2 regions of the Chryseobacterium cupriresistens genome follow, and region 2 is predicted to be linked to the other one. Evidence: riboswitches for the same ligand, from Rfam matches in the RefSeq annotation. Region 2 holds a riboswitch; the other holds the start of a gene.
What was found. A riboswitch is a leader RNA that binds a small molecule or an ion and turns the genes downstream of it on or off. The one in region 2 is predicted to bind S-adenosylmethionine.
Positions count from the first base shown of each region.

Region 1: another riboswitch for S-adenosylmethionine. It lies ahead of ACLI50_RS21620 (alpha/beta fold hydrolase); the one in region 2 lies ahead of ACLI50_RS16335 (SusC/RagA family TonB-linked outer membrane protein).

Region 1 covers NZ_JBKKJT010000012.1:108,380-111,532, forward strand. The annotation lists gene ACLI50_RS21615 (MGH1-like glycoside hydrolase domain-containing protein) at 1-1,346, opposite strand, end outside; SAM riboswitch class I at 1,535-1,642, shown strand; gene ACLI50_RS21620 (alpha/beta fold hydrolase) at 1,703-2,641, shown strand; gene ACLI50_RS21625 (ACT domain-containing protein) at 2,647-3,153, shown strand, end outside.
Region 2 covers NZ_JBKKJT010000005.1:418,400-421,552, forward strand. The annotation lists gene pckA (phosphoenolpyruvate carboxykinase (ATP)) at 1-601, shown strand, start outside; gene ACLI50_RS16325 (hypothetical protein) at 651-1,088, opposite strand; gene ACLI50_RS16330 (type II 3-dehydroquinate dehydratase) at 1,153-1,560, opposite strand; SAM riboswitch class I at 1,805-1,903, shown strand; gene ACLI50_RS16335 (SusC/RagA family TonB-linked outer membrane protein) at 1,987-3,153, shown strand, end outside.

The DNA of each region.
Region 1 (3,153 bases), on a different contig from region 2:
ATATACCATTCTTTCGTAAGCAGTAACAGCTGTCCCTTGGCAAACTCTGCATCGATGATGGAAAAAGGAACACAGTGAAACGCCAGGTCCCACGTTGCATACCATGGATATTCCCATTTATCAGGCATGGAAATAATATCCTTGTTATGCAGATGATTCCACTCTGTATTTCTTACATATTCATTGAAATTTCTTGGCGCTTCAAAATTAGGATCACCTTTCAGCCATTTTCCGATATTATAATGATAAAACTGTTTGTTCCAGAGAAGCCCGGCAAAAGCCTGTCTCTGTACATTTCTCTCATCTTCGTTAACGGTATCACTCTGAATTTCCTGATAAAACTCTTCAGCTTCAGTCTGCCGGGTATTGAAAATTTCATCAAAGTTTTCAAAAGGCTCATCGGCTTCATCCGGGCACAATCTGAATTCAAAAACCTTTGATTCTCCGGCTCCGATAAGCTCATCGATCAGGAAAGAAGCTTTTGTCCCTTTCTTTGCGGGATTAATCGTATTTGCCTGGTGGGTAATAAAATGATTGATGCCATCTTTGAAATATGTATTTTCACCTGCAGGAGCTCCGTAAAGCTTAGAAGTATTGGTTTCATTATCACAAAATACGCTTTGTGCATTGGTATTTCGGGAATAAAGTTTTTTAATGGAGATACTGTCGTGTCCAATATTGATACTTCCGTCATGAGAAGCATTAAGCTCTGCCTTATAGGTGTTGTATCCCCATTTCCAGTTGTTTCTGAACCATACAGTAGGCGCTACCAGAATAGGTGCTTCATGCTGACTTCGGTTACAGACCGTTACTCTGGCAAGAATATCATTGTGATCGGCCTTGCAATATTCAATGAAAATATCAAAATATTCATCATTATCGAAAATTCCGGTATCGAAAATTTCATATTCCGGTTCCTTTTTACTGCGTCTTCCGTTTTCTGCAACAAGTTCATCGTAAGGAAATTCATTGATGGGATATTTATAAACCATTTTCATATAACTATGAGTAGGTGTATTATCCAGATAATAAAAGATTTCTTTGATGTCTTCCCCATGATTACCCTGAGGATTGCTCAAACCAAAGAATCGTTCCTTTACCATTTTGTCTTTCTTGTTCCAGAACGAAAAAGCAAAACATAAAAGCTGCTTTACATCAGAAATTCCGGCAATACCTTCTTCACCCCAACGGTAGGCATAGCTTTCTGCATTATTATGGTTGGTGAAATTCCAGGCATTCCCGTTCGGGCTATAATCTTCGCGTACATTTCCCCACTGCCGGTTGCTTACATAAGGTCCCCAGTTTTTCCATTTGGTATCTTGTAATCTATCTTTTTCGGCGGTCATATCTCATCACTTTTCCATACGAAGTTAGTTTTTTTGAGAAGTAATTCCAATTTTTTTCATCTGAATAATTATTAATATACTCTTGGAATACTTGTATTTAAGGGCTTTTTTAAATATTAAAATAATTTTTTTTTGAAATTAAAAGAAAAGAACTACCTTTGCACCATTCGTTCATTCAAATATTGAAAATGTTATCAAGAAAGGTTGAGGGATTAGACCCTATGAAACCTTAGCAACCCTTTGCGCAAGTAAAGAAGGTGCTACGTTCTACCAAAATAATTTTGGACAGATAACTTACTGAAGTTCTTTTCAGCCATTTCCTGTGGCATTTTCAATTGTATTAAAATTTAATAGAATTGAAAACAGAACTAAACTATATTAATCTTACGTATCAAACTCATTCCCAAAAGGAATACCATATCTCATTAAGCTATCAGCTTTTTGGGAAAGATCTGTTTACAGCCCCTGTTGTCTTAATCAATCATGCTCTTACCGGAAATTCAAACGTATCCGGAGAAAAAGGCTGGTGGAAACAGCTGGTGGGAAAAAATCAGATTGTTGATACCGATCAATATACCGTTCTGTGCTTCAATATACCAGGAAACGGATACGACGATTTTTTAATTGAAGATTATGAAGACTTTACTCCTTCAGATATCGCTGCGATATTTCTGAAAGGACTTGAAGTTTTACAGATCAAAAATTTATATGCCATTATAGGAGGCTCTCTGGGAGGAGGTATTGCCTGGGAAATGCTTGCCCAGCAGCCGGATCTTGCTGAGATTTTTATTCCTATTGCCTGCGATTACAGAACACACGACTGGCTTCATGCACAGTGTCTGGTTCAGAAATTTTTATTAAATGATAAGGAAGAACCATTACAGAAAGCAAGAATTCATGCCATGTTGTGCTACAGAACACCGCAGTCGCTCAATGACAGATTTCAAAACCAATATAATCAGGACAAACAACGCCTGGAATCAGAAGACTGGCTGGTTTATCATGGTAATGCACTAAACGAAAGATTTAGTTTAAAAGCTTACAAATTGATGAATCATCTCTTGATGAATATAAATGCTGCTGATACAGCACTGGAGAACATACAGGCACGAATGCACATGATCTCCGTAGATACAGATTTATTTTTCCCGGCTTCTGAAATCCGAATGTGTTTTGAAAACTTAAAAGAGAAAAATAAAGATGTTTCTTATCACGAGATCCAATCTATACACGGGCATGATGCCTTCCTAATGGAATATCAACAATTAAATAATATCATTAAAAACATTTTATAGAAGTAATGAAAAATGCTAACGAAATAAAATTTTTGAAGAACAGATCAATCGTTAAATTTGAAGGAGAAGATTTCCTGGGAGAAATCGGGATTGACGGACGAATTTTTAAAGCGCTTACTTTGGCGCGTATCAGTGTAGGAGTAATCTCTCAGCAGGCCGTAGAAAACGGAATTTCTATCCTGGTTCATGAAAATGATGCAGAGAAGGCAGTGGCTTGTCTTATCGATGAATTTGAAGCAGAAAGAAAGTCAGGAAAAGTTTCCCAGATCTATAGTATCAATAATGTTTCTGTCATTGGTTTTGTAGCAGAAGATTTTAATAAAGTCTTTGCTGAGCTGGCAAGAAATAATGTTTTTCCATTGCTTTTGAACCAGGTAGCAGGAGAAAACAGAGTCAATATCGTAGTGACGTCTTCACAGGATGAAAAAACAAGAAACATCATAGAATCTGAAATTTTCAAAAAACCGAAAACCGTTCATCTGGCCATTATTGGCCATGGAAATGTAGGAAAA
Region 2 (3,153 bases):
ATTGCCTTCCAAAGCAGGTCATGCCAAAAAGATAGTTTATCTTTCAGCAGATGCATTCGGAGTACTTCCTCCGGTTTCTATCCTGAATGAAGATCAGGCTCAATACCACTTCCTTTGCGGTTATACATCAAAATTAGCAGGAACTGAAAGGGGAATTACTGAACCTCAGCCATCTTTCTCTCCAGCATTTGGTGAAGCATTCCTTACATTGCACCCAACAATGTATTCTAAAACATTAATCGGTAAAATGAAGGAGCACGGAGCTAAAGCTTATCTGGTAAACACAGGTTGGAATGGTACCGGAAAGAGAATTTCTCTAAAAGATACCAGAGCAATCATTGATGCCATCATTGACGGTTCTATTGATAATGCTCCTAAAACTCAGGTTCCGATCATGAACCTTGAAATTCCTACTGAATTGCCAAACGTTTCTACAGGTATTCTAGATCCTAGAGATACTTATGAGAACGCTTCAGAATGGGAAGAAAAAGCAAAAGATCTTGCTTCAAGATATATCAAGAACTTTGAGCAGTATTGTGATACTGAAGAAGGTAAAAAATTAGTAGCTTCAGGACCTCAATTGCAGGAACAGACTATCTAATAGTTACCAATCAACATATAAAAAGCCTCATCACTGATGAGGCTTCTTATTAGTATTTTTTACAACTTTCAATCAATTGATTCTGTTCATCCAGTTTCAGGACTGTTGATTTGATTGATTCTTCAGTCAGATATTTTATAATCATAAAATGCTTTGAAGAAAAGTAAGACTTTCCGTCCAATATTTTATTTAAATACTTTGGAGTAGTGAAGGTCATCCAATATTTTGTTTTGTCAGAAAATTCAATGGTGACTTCTATAGCAGATTCAGTATCCTCTACTATTTCATCATCAATATGAATGGAAATAATTTCCGGTTCTTTCTCCAAGCAGAAATAAAACTTAGAATACCATCTGAGCTTTCCTTCATCATTCCAGATTCTTATATTTTCAGCATTTATTTCTTCAACGATATAAGATTTTCTTTTTGTTAATTGTCTGGAATTTACCCCAATGCTTTTACAGTAAATCTTATCCTTTATCTTCATAAATTATTTTTCATAATCATCTGTGAAAATCTGTGAAATCCGTGGTTAAATAAAAAAGTATAAGTTATTTTAAACTTAATAAGGCCAACCGATACCCATCCATTCCAAAGCCTGATAAGACTGCATCCGTATTAGCTGCTGTTACAGATTTCTGTCTGAATTCCTCTCTTTTATAGATATTGCTGATATGAACTTCTACTTTAGGTTTTCTGATATTTTTTAAACAGTCTGCAATCGCATATGAATAGTGAGTATAAGCCCCGGGATTGATCACTACTGCATCGAAGTCATCCTCCTGAAGCCTGTTAATAAGCTCGCCTTCAATATTAGACTGGTAATATTTTATATCATGAGCCTGAAACTCGGATTTCAAATTTTCCAAATAACTTTCCATAGAAACATTTCCATAGATTTCCGGTTCTCTTGTGCCTAAAAGATTGAGATTAGGCCCGTTGATGATTAAAACTCTCATACCATAAAATTAAAAACTTTTTTTAATTAATGGCCAAAAATTTCAATGTGATGTAGATTTGTTTCAATTGAGTTTTTAATAATGATATTTGTCATATTTAAATAAATGATAAAGCTTACAACTCCTTATTGTTATGGCTTTTATTAAAATTTTATGTTAATTATTAAAAATTTATCATGAAAAAATAATAAGTCTACTTGTTTTGTAGACTAAAAGTTTTTAGCTTTGCAACCATATTTCGATCGGCTTATAAAGAAAGATGGAGGGAACTGACCCTGTGAAGTCTTAACAACCTACCCTTGGGGCAAGGTGTTACGTTCAGCCTTTTAAGGAAAAATAAGCATTTGGTTTATCGTATTTATCGATGCCCTTTGCTGACTTTTCTGCAAAGGGTTAAATTTTAATATATGATAAATAAAATTGATTATGATTAGTAAAAATTTATTTAATTCTAAAGCCTGGATACCTCCGGTTGCGGCTTTTTTTCTGGGAGTCACCAGTGTAAGTGCACAGAATTCCAGACTGAAAAAAGATAGTCTTCATGAAAAGGAGCTTGATGAAGTCGTAGTGGTAGCTTACGGAAAAGCAAAAAGAAACAGCTATACCGGTTCTGTAGCCACCATTTCCAGTGATAAAATCAATAACAGACCTGTAACCAATATTACCAAAGCATTGGAAGGGCAGGTTGCAGGGATTCAGACCACCAGTGCCTCAGGGCAGCCGGGTGCGGTTTCTACTATCAGAATCAGAGGAATCGGTTCCATCAGTGCTTCCAGTGATCCTTTATACGTAGTAGACGGAATTCCTTTTGACGGAAATATTAACTCTATCAGCCCAAGTGATATTGAATCCATCAGTGTTTTGAAAGACGCTACAGCAAGTGCCTTGTATGGTTCAAGAGGGGCAAACGGAATTATCATCATCACTACAAAATCAGGAAAAAAAGGAGAAGCCAGAGTAAATTTTAATATCAGCCAGGGATTCTCAGGAAGAGCTGTCAAAGATTATGAACAGGTAAACACGGATCAATATTTTCAATTATATTGGGAAGCATTAAGAAACGGATATCAGTCCGGTAAAGTTTCTTCTCAGCAGGCTGCTCAGATGGCAACAGATAATCTTGTTTCTACCCTTGGAATTAATCCATATGGAACTGCTTATCCAAAACCGGTGGGAACAGATGGAAAATTATTGTCAGGGGCATCACCACTCTGGAATGATGACTGGAGAGATATTCTACAGAGAGTGGCATCAAGAAACCAGATGGATCTTGATATCAGCGGAGGAAGTGAGAAAAGTAATTACTTCTTTTCCCTTGGTTATCTGGATGATAAAGGGATGGCCATTGAATCTGGTTTTAAAAGATATAATACCAGGCTTAAAATTAATTCCGAAGTTAAAAGATGGCTGAATGTTGGAGTAAACTTAAGTTATACGAACAGTATTCAGCAGGCACCAACTTCTTCAGATTCCAAGGCAAGCAATATCATCAATGCCGCAAGGTTTATTCCTTCATTCTATCCTTATTATGAAAGAAATGCAGACGGAACTTACGTTTTAGATGCTGACGGAAATCCAATTTATGATTTTGGA